2 linked regions of the Martelella mediterranea DSM 17316 genome follow. The main gene of each other region encodes a partner of the protein of the gene in region 2 in a complex. Links are inferred from orthologs where the notes say so. Each region holds a gene or a part of one and is shown on either strand. Other genes may lie near its edges.

Region 1 (8,265 bases), 1.1 Mb from region 2 along the record:
GGTGACATAGCGGATTACGGCAAGCGCCAGCAGAACCTGAAGGCTGGCGCTGTGGGCGGCAAGCGAGGTCACCACATGCTCGCCGCCAGTCACCGCAAGCGGCATCGTCACGAACAATCCGCCGACGACGAGGCCGACCACGGCAGGATAGAGATAGGGCACGCGCCCGTTGAGACGGGCGGCGAACGAGCCCGTCCACATCAGCGCCGCGTTGAGGCTGACGCCCAGGAAACCAAGCAGCACCCCAAGGACGACGAAGGCCGGCAGCAGGTAGAGCTCCGGGCTCGCCACCGCCATCGAGAAATCCGGCGCCGTGCCGCCGATAACCTGGGTCATGACCGTCGCGAGCACGGCGGCGATGATCACGCCCATATAGGTGCGGAAGGTATAGGGAAACTGCCGGTGGGTTTCCTCGACGATGAACAGGATGGCGGCGAGCGGAGCATTGAAGGCGCAGGCGAGACCGGCGGCCGCACCGGCGCCCAGCATGCCGCGCCGCTCGGTTTCGCTGACCTTGAAGAAATCAGTGATCGCCGCCGAAAACGAAGCGCCGATATGGATCGTCGGGCCTTCGCGGCCGAGCACCAGCCCCGACGCGATCGAGACGATGCCGGTCAGGAACTTGATCGGCAGCACTCTTTGCCACCGAACGGTGCGCAAGCCCTGCATGGCGCCTTCGATCTCCTGCACGCCGCTGCCGCCAGCCTCGGGTGCGTATCGGCGGACGACATAGACCGAGACCAGCGTCGCGCACATCGTGATCAGGGCGGCAGCGGCGACAAGCACGACGCCATCAACATGCGTTGCGAGGACGCGGGGCCATGCCTGAAGCCAGTCGATCAGCAAATGGAACACGGACCCGACGGACCCCGTCAGAATTCCCGCCAGGGCCGCAAGGGCGACGAAGCGGATCTGCGCGTTCCGGCTTCCCGGTTGCTCGAGCTCTTCTGCGGAATTATCCATGGCGCTTCATGTCCAGAGGGGGATTAAAAAAAATGAGCAACGATTCCGTGATCGCTACGTCCTGCCGGAGGGCGGGACCTGCGCTCTAGCAGGCCCGATCTGCTGATAGTCAGCCTGCGCGCAAAGGGTCAACTGTATGGTCTGACATGTTGTTCGACCGGTTGCGGTAACCTACAAATACCGTGTTAGATTAGCAGCGACGGCGCGCGTGCCTGACCGCGCAGCGCGGCCCTCGCCGGTGGGTCCGGGCTGCTCCGCCAGAAACGCGGAACCGTCTCCGGCGCGGCATACCGTCCACCCGTGAAGACGACAAAGGAAACACCATGTCCCGTTCCGTTCTGACAGTTCTGGCTAGCCTTCTGGCGGCAACGACCGCGCATGCGCAGGACATGCGTATGATCACCGGCGAGGCCATGATGCGCGAACGCATGGCGCTGCCGGACGATGCCGAACTTGTCGTCGAGGCACGCGGTTTTCAAAACGCCCTGCTGGCGACGCACAGCGATGAGTCGAACGGCCGGCAGGTGCCATGGCCGTTCGAACTGGCCATCCCACAAGGCGTCGCGGCGAAGCTGACAGCGGCGATCCGGATCGACGGCGCCAACCGGTTTGTGAGCGAACCGGTCATGATCGCGGCGGGAAACAATGATGCCGATATCGGAGACCTTATGCTGACGGCGTTCACGCCCACGGCCTTCAGCAGCACCTTCATGTGCGGTGATATCCGCCTTCAGGCCGGCTTTCAGGGCGAGGAAGCCGTGGTCGAGACCGATGAGAGGATTTACCACCTCGCCCCGGCAATCTCCGCGGATGGCGCGAAATACCAGTCCGAGGACGGCCGAAACGTCTTCTGGAGCAAGGGCGACAGCGCGCTGGTGACGCTCGATGGCGAGGACCTGCCGGATTGCGTCATGGTGCCGGCTGAGGCGGAAAAGGCATGGTCGGCGCAGGGCAATGAGCCCGGCTGGCGCGCCGTCATCGCAGGTGACCGGTTTGGGCTGGACATGAATTACGGGGAAGACCGCCTCGACCTCCGCCTGCCGGAGCCGGAGGTGGTCGACGGAGCCTATCGCTACGGTTTCGACCAATACGCCCTCGCCTTCACCGTACGAGCCGGCCTATGCCAGGATGACATGAGCGGCCGGCTGTTTCCGCAAAGCGTCGAACTGGAAACGGCAACCGGAACGCTGAAGGGCTGCGGCGGCGATACGCTCGAACTGCTGACCGGCCCCGATTGGACCGTCGACGCGATCGACGGCAGCGTGCTCGCCGACATGGCCGCTCGCCCCGCCTTCTCGATCAGCGACGAAGGCCAGATCTTCGGCACCACAGGCTGCAATCGCTTCACCGGGGCGTTCTCGGTCAATGGCGAGGGCGGCATCGCCATCGGCCCGCTGGCAACGACGCGGATGGCCTGCGACGACGCCCTGATGAAGCAGGAACAGGCCTTCCTTGAGGCGCTGGATGCGAGCGAAAGCTTCGACTTCGGGCCGGACGGCGCGCTGTTGCTGACGTCGGGCGCCGAAACGCTTATCGAAGCGAGCCGCTGATCACCACGCCCCTTTTTGGGCAGGGCGACGTCAGGTCAGAAACGCGATCCAGAGGAGCGCAAGCACCATGCACAGCAGCGTGACGGGGACGCCGGCACGGCAGAATTCGCCCATGCCGATCTTCACGCCCCGGTCCTTCGCCTGCTCGACCACGATGATGCCGGCAAGGCTGCCGAAGATGATCAGGTTGCTGGAAAAGCCCGTGCCGAGCGCAAGGGCCGCACCCAGCGCATCGGTATTGGCCGCATGCGGCAGGAAGGGCGCGAGCAGCATGACCGCCGGATTGTTGCCGACGATATTGCTGAGCGCGGATGCGACGAGGAACAGGATCGAGGGGTTGGCGAAATCGACGCCTGCTCCCTGAAGATCGTGAACCACCTTCTGCGGCATTCCGGTTTGGGCCAGCGCCGCATTGACCACGAACAGCCCGGCCAGCAGCAGAAGGAGATTGCCATCGACCGTTCCGATGACCTCCTTCGACGACACCTGACGGTTGACCAGCATGACGGCGGCGGCCGAAAGGGCCACCATTTCGCGCGGCCAGTCTGTAAAGACAAAGGCGGCGACAACGGCGACGGTAACGATGGCCGCCTTGATGGTCTCGGCGATATCGAGTTTCTGGGCGGGCGCGGCGACCGTGGCGGACGGGGGCCGTTCTTCCACCGCGGCAAGGTTCCAGCGCCCGCGATAGATCAGGCATACCGCGCCCCAGACGACCGGCAGCGAGATCAGCGCCGGCACCAGCGCCACCTTCATGAAGCCAGTGAACGACAGGCCGAGCGTCTGCGCGGCGATCATGTTCTGCGGGCTGCCGATGATCGTCGCCACCGACCCGGTATTGGTCGCGAAACAGAAGCCGAGCAGGAAGGGAACCGGATTGAGGCCGCGCGACATGGTGATCGAGACCAGAAGCGGCGTCATCGCGACAATCACGACATCATTGGTCAGCACGGCGGAAAGCCCACCGCCGGTAACCACAAGGAAAGCAAGCAACGCCGGCGGCGAGACCTTCAGCGAGGCAACCCGCCCGGCCAACCACTGATAGAAACCGGAAACCGTGAAAGCCCCCGATACGACCATCAGGCCGAACAGCAGCCCGACTGTGTGGTAATCGATCGCGTCCCAGGCCTGTTTGTCGGTGATCCGCCCGAAACCGATCATCGCCAGCGCGCCAACAACCGCCGCTCCGGTCCGGTCGACGCGAAAACCCGGCAGATAACCAAGCGCCAGCGCCAGATAGACCAGAAGAAAGATGATGACGGTGATATCCACGAAGGCTCCGGCGGTTGACGGGAAATACAAAACGACAGCCGGACAGCCTTGAGACCGCCCGGCTGTCGTGGTTTTTGCTTACTTGTTGATGTCGTTCTTCATGTTGAAGAGGTTGAAGGCGCGTTCGCCGACCATGTCTTCATCGACGCCTCCTTCCTGGATATCGTCAGCTACCCGCAGATGGCCGAAGCCCGCGAGGATCTTCAGAAGGATCGTCGTGATGATCCAGGAATAGGCGGCGACGATAACGACGGCCAGCACCTGCACGCCAAGCTGCTTAACGCTCGCCGAGACGGCGTTGATATGCGAACTGGCCATGAAGCCGATCAGGATCGCCCCGGTCATGCCGCCGACGCCATGGGCGCGCCAGACTTCCAGCGTGTCGTCGATCTTCAACCATTCCTGAACATATTTGGCGTTGTAGCAGACCGTCGCGCCGATAGCCCCGATCAGCAGCGCGGCCATCGGCTCGACATAGCCGGCGGCGGGCGTGATGGTCGCAAGGCCGGTCACCGCGCCGACGAGAACGCCGGAGAAGGAGACCCGTTTGTGCTCGCGCCACTCCCACAACATCCAGACCAGCATGGCGATCGCGCCGGCGAGCATGGTGTTGGTGAAGGCGTAGGCCGCAAGCGCATCCGCCGCATAGGCGCCGCCGGCATTGAAGCCGAACCAGCCGAACCACAACAGCCCCGCGCCGAGCGCCACCAGCGGCAGGCTCGCCGGCTGGCTTTCAGGATCGCCGACGGCGACCTTGCGCTTGCCGAGGAAGCGGGCAGCCGCAAGGGCCGAGAAACCCGCAGCGGTGTGGATCACTATGCCGCCGGCAAAATCGACGACGCCCATCTTGGCCAGGAAACCGCCGCCCCAGATCCAGTGCGCTGCCGGCAGGTATACCAGGATCGTCCACAAACCGACGAAGAACAGATAGGCCCCGAACTTGAAACGACCGACAAAGGCGCCGGTCATCAGTGCCGGCGTGATGATCGCGAACATCATCTGATAGGCGAAGACCATCATGAAGGGAATGTGCGGCGCGTAGGTGTCATTCGGACTGATACCCACATGATACATGCCGAAATAAGGCCGGATATCGCCGATGATGCCGCCGATCGACGGACCGAAGGCCAGGCTGAAACCACCAAACACCCAGATGATGCTGACGATCCCAATGCACACGAAATTCTGGATCATGATCGACAGCACATCGCGCTGCTTCACCAGGCCACCGTAAAACAGCGCAAGGGCCGGGGTCATCATGCAGACCAGCGCCGTGCAGATCAGAACAAACGCGGTGTCCCCCGCATTGATCGCTTGCATAACCTTCTCCTTTGAAAAGCTTGTTTTTTTGGCGCGACCGCCCCGGTCGCGCCGCTCTTTAGTTGTTGGTATCGGTGACCAGATGCTCTCCGACCGCACTGTGCGGATGCGGCGCGAGCAGCTTCTTCGGCGCGATGAACAGATACATCGTCAGCACGTAGGGTGCGGTGAAGGATGGCAGGCCGAGCGGCTCGGTCAGCACGTCATAGGCGCCCTGCAGGAACACGGTGACGATGGTGGCCAGCAGCGCATAGACGACCACGCGCGGCGATGGCTTCAGGAAGATGACGCCGACCGCCATCGCCGTCAGCACCGCGCTGAAGCCGTAGAGCCCCTGAACCACCGAATGCGGCTCCGCTCGGAGCATGATCGCAGTCGCCATGGCGATCAGCGATCCGCAAATGGCGGCGAGGCCGGCCACGCGCGAGGCGATCAGAATGCCGAGCAGGATGATCGCGCCGCTGATCTCGTTGCCGAGAAGATAGACCTGGCCGATATTGCGGAAGAAGATCTGGACCAGTTCGACATGGGACGGGATCATCGTCACGCCCTTGATATAGTCGGAGGCCAGTTCGGGATGGTCGCCGGAAACATCGAGCGCGCCAAACGTATAGGCGCCCGCCACCAGCAGCCAGCCGGTCAGCACGAACGGGCCGGTGGAGCCCGGAATGCCCCAGCTTTTGGTGATCATCGCCCCGAGCGCCGCCGTCACCACCGTGCTCATGGCCGCGCCGATGACGACATAGAACCAGAGCTGCGGCGAGACGCTGATGAAGGTCGGCAGCGCGACGCCCACGAGAATGCCGTTGAAGCCGAACAGGCCGGAGGTGATCGAATCCTCATCGCAATCGAGAAGCCGGGCGGTCAGCGTGGCGACGATGAGGCCGACGACGGCGCCGATCGTGGTCGACCAGTTTCCGCCGGCATAGCTTGCATAGGCGATCGCGACGATGAACAACGCGCCCGTGAGCGCGTTCTCCATGAAGAACACCTGCCCCGCGCCCCTCAGGCATTGCGTTCCAAAATCTTTCCGCTTCTCCGTCATATCCGCACCCCCTTCTTGGCCCTTGATCAACGCCAGAGAAATTCCTCCGGCAGCGTTCTGCCGCGGGTTTCTTCCCTGACGACCTTCCAGAAATTCCGAACCTCCGCGCGCACGTCGTAGCTTTCGATCCCGACCACGCGCAGCATCAGTCCCGCGCCGTTAGGAAGCGTCGAGACACCCGAGATCGCGCGCGGAGGTTCGTCGCCGAAATTGACGTTCACCCGCTCCCGGATGCGCTCGGCAACCGCCGGCGGCGCGATGCAGAGAATGTTGGCAAAGGCATCGTAGCCGCCCATCACCGCTGCAAAATCGATCGTCTCGTTGCCCTTCTCGATCAGCACCTTTTCGGTGAAAAGCTTGCGTCCGTCGGGCCGTCGGGCATTGACGGTCATCGACAGCAGGTCGAAGCCGAAGCGTTCGCTCGCGTGGTGATGCTTGCGGCCGGTCATCATCATCTCGCCATAGAGCAGGGTTGCATCCTCATGGACCACAAGATCGGTGTCGTTGATGAAGCGCGAGTCCCGATAGGGAATGGTGAAGTCCGGCAGGAATTCGAGATAGGCGTCTCTTGCAAGCGTCACCGTCTGGTGCTGCGAGGCGTAGTTGGCGTCCATCTGGTGGATGCGGTTCGCGCCCTGGGAGGTCACCTGGGCGCACGCCCCCTCATCCACCGAAATATCGATCGTGTAGCGATCGCCCTGCAAAATGCCGCCGCCGATCGAGATGATCGAGCAGATCGGCAGTTCCGGCATCGCCTCATCCCAGTAGAGCGCCTGCTGCACCAGAAGCGGCGTGACCCGGTAGAGATCGGACAGCACGGAGCGGCCGCCCCGCATCGAGAAGCCGAGGCGCAACGCCCCGATCTTTCCCGGTCCGGCCGCGCGCATCTGCTGAGGCTCGGTCCTGAAACCGTTCAGTTCCCGGTATTCGTCGATCCGGCGCAGGCTTTCATGCAGGCTCATCAGATCACTCGGCGGCTTGGCCGGAGGCGGGCGTCACGTCGAACAGCGCCATATCCATGATCAGCTTCATCAGTTCGTCCACGCCCTCGCCGGTCTTGCAATTGGTGAACACGAACGGCTTCTTGCCGCGCATCAGCTTGGAATCCCGGTCCATGACGCCGAGGTCGGCGCCGACGTAAGGCGCGAGATCGGTCTTGTTGATCACCAGGATATCCGACTGGCAGACGCCGGCGCCGTTCTTGCGCGGGATCTTGTCGCCGGCGGCGACGTCGATGACGTAGATGTAGAAATCGGCGAGCGCCGGGCTGAAGGTCAGCGTCAGGTTGTCGCCGCCCGATTCGATCAGGATCACGTCGCTGTCGGGATATTTCTCCTCCATTTCCTCGACCGCGGCGATGTTCATCGACGGGTCCTCGCGCACCGCGGTATGCGGGCAGGCGCCGGTTTCCACGCCGACGATCTTTTCCTCGACCAGCACGCCCTTCAGCGTGCGACGCACCTGCTTGGCGTCCTCGGTGGTGACGACGTCATTGGTGATGATCAGCGGCTTGACGCCGAGTTCGATCAGCCGCGGGGTGATGGTTTCGATCACGGCCGTCTTGCCCGATCCGACCGGGCCGCCGATGCCGATACGCGTGATTTTCTTCATTGTGCCAATCCTCTTTTTCCGCCGGCCTTGTTTCGCCGGTCAGTTCATGAACAGCCGGACATGGGTTCTGGTGTGATGGGCGACGAGGACATCGAAGACCGGCGCGAAGCCGGACATTTCGTCGAGTTCCAGCCCGCTGACGCGCGCGTAATCGTCCGCAACGCGGCCCTGCACGGCAAACAGGATGCGCTGGGTATCGAGATGATCGATCCGCATCAGCCGCACCGCGGCACTCATGATCATCGCCGCGACGCCGTACTGATGGACCACGAAGGCCTGCTTCTCATCGGCGCCCATATGCGCCAGCGCCACCGCCTGGCCGACCGGGAAGCAGCCCGGCGTCGCTCCGGCCTTGATATCGGCAAGCCAGCGTTCGAGAACGGGAAACGTGCTGATCTTCAGGGAAAGCTCCGCGAACTTGCGGCCCATGCGGGCGAGCATCATCTGCTGCTCCTCGCCCACGCGCCGGTTCCACAATTCCCGATCGGCCTCAAGCACGGCGTC
Region 2 (8,147 bases):
CGAGGAACTGACCTTCGACCATGTGATCCCGCGCTGTCGCGGGGGCGAGACCACTTGGGAAAACGTGGTCGCCGCCTGCTCGCCATGCAATCTGAAAAAGGGCTCTCGGCTGCCCAAACAGGCCGGCATGATCCCCTTCCAGAAACCCTTCCAGCCGACGGTGCAGGACCTGCACAATAACGGCCGGCAGTTCCCTCCGAACTACCTGCATGAAAGCTGGCTGGACTATCTCTACTGGGACAGCGAGCTGGAGCCGTAAGCAGGCGCCTTGCGCGCCGGCAAATGCGGAGTCAGAGGCCTCCAGCCATGTTCTGGGTAGCCGGAGCATCAGATTCGGCTGCGCTCAGCGTTTCGTCAAAGCCGAGCCCGAAAAACTGCAGTGACACCACCGCGATGACGAGCATCAGCGCCACCCAAAACGGTATGCGGTTGTAAAACGGCGTGGGCCTGAAGCAATACGAACAGTTTTTCGTTCCAAACCGCAGAGGGTGATGACAGGAACATTTGAAGAGTCTGAGATTTTTCACATTCAGCCCAAATCTTGCGGTGTTTCCAACTCGGCAGAGCTAACGCCTGCCTTCCCCTGGACTTTTTTTGGTATTTCACCTATCCGGCACAAGCCACAAAAACAATCACCCATTCATGACAACAACAAGATTTGATCATCGATCGCGGCATGCACATTCGTGCTGAACGAAACCGCAGCCGGGAAAGTTCCCGCTCGGGCCGATTATCCGGTCGAAACATCATCCGACCGGGGTTGAGCCCGCGTGGAACAACAACACCTTCAGCGATAACAATACATTAAATTGCACGTATGCGTGCGGTCAATACAGAGTAGGGCAGGCTCGTTTCCGAAGTGTTCGTTCTTTTCACGGCAAGCTTTCAAGCCTCGCATAGAGGCTACCCGCAACGCGGCAGGAAACAGCGGATTCGGTCTTGGCTCGGGGCGCCCGAGGCGCGCCCTTGAAGCAGGCCTTTTTCGAACTTCATGTTTCGGGACGCTTCGTGGATATCTGCGGCTTTCGCCTCGCCACGAAATAATGAACCCGCCGGTCTGACCGGCGGGTTCTGCGATGCATGCTGAAATCGTCCGGGGTCGCCGCATGGCGGCCCCGGTCGGGCTTACATGAATTCCGGGTAGGCTTCGACGCCGACCTCGGACTTGTCGAGACCCATCTCTTCTTCCTCCGGCGAGACACGGATGCCCATGATGGCCTTGAGGATGAACCAGATGACGAACGACACGATGAAGGTGAAGGCGCCGATGGCGACGATACCGACAATCTGGGTGCCGAAGGACGTGCCGTCATTGGTCAGCGGTACGATGAAGGTACCCCAGATACCGGCAACAAGGTGGACCGGGATCGCGCCGACGACGTCGTCGATCTTCAGCTTGTCGAGCAGCGGCACGACGACGATGACGATCACGCCACCGATACCGCCGATGAACAGGGCCGCCGGAACGGACGGCGTCAGCGGTTCGGCCGTGATCGAGACCAGACCGGCGAGCGCGCCGTTCAGGACCATGGTGACGTCGACCTTCTTGTAGACGATCTGCAGCAGGATCATCGTGACAACCGCGCCGGCCGCAGCGGCCAGGTTGGTGTTGACGAAGATCTTGGAGACATCGCCGGCATCCGCGATCGAGCCGATGGCAAGCTGCGAGGCGCCGTTGAAGCCGAACCAGCCGAGCCACAGGATGAAGGTGCCGAGAACGGCGAGCGGGATGTTGGAGCCCGGCATCGGATGAACGGAGCCGTCAGCGGCATATTTGCCCGTACGCGCCCCGAGAACAAGCGCACCGGCCAGAGCGGCCCAGCCGCCAACCGAGTGAACCAGCGTCGAACCGGCGAAGTCGGAGAAGCCCATTTCGGAAAGCCAGCCGCCGCCCCACTGCCAGGAACCCGTGATCGGGTAGAGAATACCGGTCAGGATGACGGTGAAGATGATGAACGGCCAGAACTTGATGCGCTCGGCAACCGTACCGGACACGATCGAGGCGGTGGTGGCGCAGAACACCATCTGGAAGAACCAGTCGGAGGCAACCGAATAACCGGCAGCGCCGTCATCCATGCCGGGGCCCGGGAAGACGTAGGGGCCAAACGAGCCCATGAAGCCGCCGTCAACGCCGGTATACATCAGGTTGTAGCCGGTGAACCAGAACATGATGCCGCCGACCGCATAGAGGGCGATGTTCTTCAGGCCCTGCATCGAAGCGTTCTTCTTGCGCACCAGGCCCATTTCCAGCATGGCGAAGCCTGCGGCCATCCACATGACCAGGAAGCCGCCGATGAGGAACAGCAAGGTGTTGAAGATCACGACCGTATCAGCGGCGGGCGCGCCCGAGGCCACTTCAACCACGGCCTCTGCGGCCTCTTCCTGAGCGAAGGCAGGAAAGGCGGCGGTCGCTGCGGCAAGGGCAGCAAAACCCGCAATATATTTGAGTTTGGAAGACATAGACTGATTACCCCCTGCTGATTTACAGCGCTTCGGAATCGGTTTCGCCGGTGCGGATACGCACGGCCTGTTCGATGGAATAGACAAAGATCTTGCCGTCGCCGATCTGTCCGGTCTTGGCGGAGGAGGCGATCGCCTCGACAGCCTTTTCGACCACATCGGCGGCGACCGCGACTTCGATCTTCAGCTTGGGAAGAAAGCTGACGGCATATTCGGTACCGCGATAGATCTCGGTGTGCCCCTTCTGCCGGCCGTAACCTTTCACTTCGGTCACGGTCAGGCCCTGAATGCCGACGGCGGTGAGGGCCTCACGCACCTCATCCAGCTTGAACGGCTTTATGATGGCCATCACAATTTTCATCTGGTTTCCCATCCTTTGTTACCCGCAGCTTCGAAAAGCCGGTTCTCCTTACCGCCCTCGAATAGAAATTCGTCAGCGGCCTATCGCAGACATACAAAGACCGTGCCAGTTTGGAACTGACGTCACAAATAATTGATATTAATGGGATATTTTCGGGAAGATATGTGCGACGAAATGCCCGCCACAAAGTTGCGGCGATTCCGTGCGTTATTTTTGGCAATTGCCTTTTTTTTATGCAAATGCCGGAATGAGAATCAGACACGCCCTCTCAGGCCGTCAATCAGAAGGCCCAGCATGCGCGCAATATGGGCATTTTCATCCTCTTCGGCGTCATAGCGCCGGGCTACGCCTTTTTGTAGAACGGCCAGGCGTGATCGCGAATGCGGATCAGGCCTTCCTGTGCGACGGAGGCCACCAGCGTGCCGTCGCGGCTGAAGATGCGGCCATGGGCAAAGCCCCGGCCGCCATTTGCCGAAGGACTTTCCTGCGAATAAAGCAGCCAGTCATCAGTCTCGAACGGCCGATGGAACCAGACCGCATGGTCGAGGCTCGCCGCCTGCACCCGGTCGGAAAAGACTGAACTCTGGTGCGCATAGAGCGTCGCGTCGAGCAGGGTCATGTCCGACATGTAGGCGAGAAACGCGGTCTGATAGTCGCGCCCGTGCGGCGACGGACCATTGGCCCGAATCCAGATATTCTGCTGGCCGCCGGGTTTCTTGCGCCAGAGAAAATTGTCGAGGTCAACGGGCCTGATCTCGATTGGCCGCTCTCGCATCCAGTAATTGCGCACCGGAGCCGGCGCGTTCTCGGCATCATTCATGATGTCGCTCCCCGCCAGCTCTTCAGGCGGCGGAACATCGGGCATGGCATGCTGATGCTCAAAGCCATCCTCCTCGATCTGAAACGAGGCGGTCATGATGAAAATCGGCTGGCCGTGCTGGATGGCGCGGACGCTGCGGGTGGAAAAGCTGCGCCCATCGCGCAACCGCTCGACCTGGAAGATGATCGGCACCTCGGTATCGCCGGGACGCATGAAATAGCCGTGGAGCGAGTGAACGAGATGCCCTTCGGGAGCCGTTCTCTGGGTCGCCACCAGCGACTGGGCAACGACCTGACCGCCAAAGACGCGCTGCCAGGTGGTGGCAGGGCTCTGGCCGCGATAAAGGTTCTCCTCGAGCCGCTCGAGATCGAGAAGAGCGGCGAGCGCCTTGCCGCCGTGGTCATTGCCGGGCTGTGACATTTGAACGCGGTCCCTATATATCCCATGAGTATCGCAATGGCCTATAACAGCTTTGCTGAGAAGGAGCGAGATATGGCGAGACGCAGGAAGGATCGGGATATGAAGGATATCGTCATCGTAGGCGGCGGCTATGTCGGGCTCTCGGTCGCGGTCGCGGTCAAGAAAGCAGCGCCCCACCTCGACATCGAGCTGATGGAGGCGGCGCCGGCCCATGTGTGGGAAAAGGACGAGCGCGCCTCCGCCATTATCGCAGCCGCGATCAACATGCTGAAAACGCTGGAACTGTGGGACGAGATCAAGGACCACGCCCAGCCGATCAACGAGATGATCGTCACCGATTCGGAGACCGGCGAGCCGGTCAAGCCGGTGTTCCTCACCTTCGGCGAACGCGGTGAGGCGAGCGACCCCTTCGCCTACATGATCCCGAATGTCGCGATGGTCAGGGCGCTGCGCCGGGCGGCCGACACGCTCGGCATCACGATCCGCCACGACGCCGCCGTGACCGATTTTTCGGCCGAGGGCGGCCATGCGAAACTCACCCTTGCCGACGGCGAGAAGATCGCGACGCGGCTGGTGGTTGCCTGCGACGGCGTGCGCTCGCGGCTGCGCGACATGGCCGGCATCAAGACGGTCAAATTCGACTATGGCCAGTCCGGCATCGTCACCACCGTCGCCCATGAGCGCCTGCATAACGGCCGGGCGGAAGAGCATTTCCTGCCGGCGGGCCCCTTCGCCATCCTGCCGCTGACCGGTAACCGTTCCTCGCTGGTCTGGACAGAGCGCACCGAAGATGCCCAACGCCTTGTCGACAGCGACGACATGGTGTTCGAGGCCGAGCTGGAGCGCCGCTTCGGGCATCATCTCGGCAAACTCACGCTGGCCGGCGGCAGGCGCGCCTTTCCGCTGGGCCTCACGCTGTCGCGCTCGTTCATCGCGCCGCGGCTGGCGCTGGCAGGCGACGCGGCCCACGGCATCCACCCGATTTCGGGCCAGGGCCTCAATCTCGGCTTCAAGGATGTCGCGGCTCTTGCCCAGACCATCGTGGAAGCGGATCGCAATGGCCTCGACATCGGCGCGCTCGACACGCTGGAGCGTTATCAGCGCTGGCGGCGGTTCGACACGGTGCGCATGGGCATGACCACTGATGTGCTGAACCGGCTGTTTTCCAACGATATCGGCCCGTTGCGCATGGCCCGCGATTTCGGCCTCGGCGTGGTCGATCGCATGCCCCGGCTGAAGCGCTATTTCATCGAGGAAGCCTCCGGCCGGACGGCTCGAGACCTGCCGAAACTTCTGGCCGGCGAGCCGCTCTGAGCAAGGCGGGGCGGCTTGCTTCTCAAGCCTGCACCCCTTCAGGACGTTACATCAAAGCTGACGAAAATCGAAAGGGCCGGTCAATGACCGGCCCTTTGCAGTATCGGTTTTGCGCGCATCGCGTCTCAGCCCGGACGCGACACGAAGGCGCGGCTGACCACGCTTGCCGAATTGGCGTCGGGGCCGAATTCGGTTTCGCCGGTAATGTCCAGCAATTCCTGCAGCTTGCCGCGGGCGCGGGCAATGCGGCTCTTGATCGTGCCGATCGCGCAATGGCAGATTTCGGCTGCCTCTTCATAGGAAAAGCCCGATGCGCCGACCAGAATGATCGCCTCCCGCTGATCGCTCGGCAGTTTGTTCAGCGCTTCGCGGAAGTCCCGAAGGTCCATCGCGCCATATTGCGCGGGATGGGTGGAAAGCCGCTCGGTGAAGACATTGTCGGAATCCTGGATTTCACGACCGCTCTTGCGCATCTGGCTGTAGAACTCGTTGCGCAGGATGGTGAACAGCCAGGCCTTGATATTGGTGCCCGCGGCAAAGCTGTCCTGCTTGGCCCAGGCCTTCATGATCGTGTCCTGAACCAGATCGTCGGCGAGATCCTGATGGCCGCAGAGCGAGACGGCGAAGGCGCGCAGGCTTGGCACCGTCTTCAGCATATCCCGCTTGAAACTCGTATCTTCGACTGTTGCCACGGCGATCACCCCTTTTTTCTGGGCGCGGATGCGGCCTCGGCCGCGTCCAGACGCTCGAGAAGATCGAGAAACCGATCCGGGATTTCCTCCTGTTCGACAGCATTGTAGAGAGCCTTGAGGCGTCTGCTGATCGCCTCTTCGGGACTCTTGGCCGTACCGGGCATGTTCGAACCTTGTTCAAGGTCGCTATTGTTCTTCACCAGTTTTCGCCTCGCTACATTCCAACGATTCCATTCAAGCCGAAAACGCGGCCCAAAATAAAATGTTCCGCTCTTCGGGAACTTTTTTTCGTCTCCCGCATTCTTGCTTCTTGAGGAATGCTCTAAAAGAGATACCCGCAACGACCTATCGAGGCAGGAGACTACCAGACATGTCGCTTTCAACACGTATCGCCGCCCATCTACCCTACCTCAGGCGTTACGCACGTGCCGTTACCGGCTCCCAGACATCGGGCGACGCCTATGTTGCCGCCGTACTCGAAACGCTGATCGAAGACGTTTCGCTCTTTCCGGAGGACGGCGACGATAAAGTCTCGCTCTATAAACTCTTCTCTCAGCTTTTCAGTTCCACAACGATCGAAATCGAGGAAATCGAATCGCCCTTTTCCTGGGAAAAGCGGGCTGCGGCCAATCTCATGGCGCTGCCGGCCAAGCCCCGCCAGGCCTTTCTGCTGATCTCGCTCGAAAACTTCTCCCATGAGGAAACCGCCCAGATTCTGGACGTCGAGAGCGATAGCGTTTCCAACCTCATCGATGAGGCCTCTTCGGAAATCGCGCGTCAGGTGGCGACCGATATCATGATCATCGAGGACGAACCGCTGATCGCCATGGATATCGAACAGATGGTGGAAAGTCTGGGCCACCGCGTCACCGGCATCGCACGCACCCACGCCGAAGCCGTCGACCTGTTCAAATCCTCGCGTCCGCGCATGGTGCTCGCCGATATCCAGCTTGCCGATGGCAGCTCGGGCATCGACGCGGTCAACGATATCCTTGCCACCGAATCGTTGCCGGTGATCTTCATCACCGCCTTCCCGGAAAGGCTTCTGACGGGCGAGCGTCCAGAGCCGACCTTCCTGGTCACCAAGCCCTTTAACCCCGACATGGTCAAGGCGCTGATCAGCCAGGCGCTGTTCTTCCAGGAACATCACGAACAGGCTGCTTGAGCCTTAAAACTTCCGTAAGCATGAGGGCGGCTCCGGCCGCCCTTTTTCATTGGGACCGGAACTCCGGTGGCCCTCGGGCGTTTTCCCTCTACAAACACAAGGAGAATGTCCATGCTTTACTATGCCGTTGTTTTCCTGGTGATAGCCCTGGTCGCTGCCGCACTTGGTTTCGGCGGCATTGCCGGCGCCTCAGCAGGTATCGCGCAGATTCTGTTCTTTCTGTTTCTGCTGTTCTTCGCCGTCGCGGTCATCGTGAACTTCGCGCGCAGCCGATAGAACCGAGTTTCCCCTCCCGAAAACGGGCCGCCTGTTGGCGGCCCGTTTTTTGTTGTCGTGTTCTGGCAAACAAAAAAGGGCGGGAGCGCCTTGGCGCTCCCGCCCTTTAAACTTTCATATCGCGATATCAGTGCGAACTGTTCATCCAGCTATCCACATCGCGTTCGGCCTCGTCACGCTCCTTGCCGTAGCGCTCCTGGATCTTGCCCACGAGCTTTTCGCGGTTGCCGGCAACGACATCGAGGTCGTCATTGGTCAGCTTGCCCCAACGGGCCTGCACTTCGCCGGTAAACTGCTTCCAGTTGCCTTCAATACGGTCCCAATTCATAAGCCTGCTCCTTTCAGCTTAGCTTTCACTATGCCCAATCAACGCGCCACCCGATCCGGCAGTTCCATACCATCGTCGAAGATTGACAAGCCTCCGAAAAACAGGAATGTACGAACGCAGGCACTGAGTGCCGGTGCGCACAAGCAAAATGAATCAAATGCTTCATCGGTCACGTGCTTCTTTCGGCACATATTCGCGAATAACCGAAGTCATTTCACTTTCTTGGCGCGTGTGAGTGAAATTGGCCGGCTGGAAGCCGGTCGGGCTGTGAAGAAAACATGCGATTCGACAAGGCAGACAACGGCACTGTT

The links.
Region 1: the proteins of Mame_RS27110 (region 2) and Mame_RS10395 are in contact, whole or in part, in a solved structure (PDB 2NS1), measured with the Escherichia coli proteins. The link is inferred for Martelella mediterranea DSM 17316 from one-to-one orthologs.

Annotation. Positions count from the first base shown.
Region 1 is NZ_CP020330.1:2,218,988-2,227,252, reverse strand. What follows is about bases 2,985-5,912. They hold Mame_RS10395 (ammonium transporter), read right to left. Parts: upstream 5,106-5,912; coding sequence 3,864-5,105; downstream 2,985-3,863. Other genes in these bases: yut (urea transporter), read right to left, coding at 5,164-5,912; Mame_RS10400 (ArsB/NhaD family transporter), read right to left, coding at 2,985-3,785. Also shown: H(+)/Cl(-) exchange transporter ClcA, read right to left, coding at 1-963; Mame_RS10405 (META domain-containing protein), read left to right, coding at 1,287-2,513; more of Mame_RS10400, read right to left, coding at 2,544-2,984; more of yut, read right to left, coding at 5,913-6,150; Mame_RS10385 (urease accessory protein UreD), read right to left, coding at 6,177-7,112; urease accessory protein UreG, read right to left, coding at 7,117-7,761; Mame_RS10375 (urease accessory protein UreF), read right to left, coding at 7,801-8,265. UniProt on the Escherichia coli protein: Involved in the uptake of ammonium/ammonia (NH(4)(+)/NH(3)). Transport is electrogenic. Following sequestration of NH(4)(+) at the periplasmic face, NH(4)(+) is deprotonated and neutral NH(3) is transported into the cytoplasm.
Region 2 is NZ_CP020330.1:1,095,544-1,103,690, reverse strand. Bases 1,159-3,968 are described here. They hold Mame_RS27110 (P-II family nitrogen regulator), read right to left. Parts: upstream 2,834-3,968; coding sequence 2,483-2,833; downstream 1,159-2,482. Other genes in these bases: tesB (acyl-CoA thioesterase II), read right to left, coding at 3,165-3,968; amt (ammonium transporter), read right to left, coding at 1,159-2,460. Outside these bases: Mame_RS05065 (HNH endonuclease), read left to right, coding at 1-259; more of amt, read right to left, coding at 1,126-1,158; more of tesB, read right to left, coding at 3,969-4,061; Mame_RS05045 (ubiquinone biosynthesis hydroxylase), read left to right, coding at 4,161-5,375; Mame_RS05040 (sigma-70 family RNA polymerase sigma factor), read right to left, coding at 5,501-6,031; Mame_RS05035 (NepR family anti-sigma factor), read right to left, coding at 6,073-6,267; Mame_RS05030 (response regulator), read left to right, coding at 6,438-7,232; Mame_RS05025 (DUF1328 domain-containing protein), read left to right, coding at 7,344-7,508; Mame_RS05020 (CsbD family protein), read right to left, coding at 7,636-7,836; Mame_RS05015 (CHASE domain-containing protein), read left to right, coding at 8,115-8,147. UniProt on the Escherichia coli protein: Involved in the regulation of nitrogen metabolism. Regulates the activity of its targets by protein-protein interaction in response to the nitrogen status of the cell.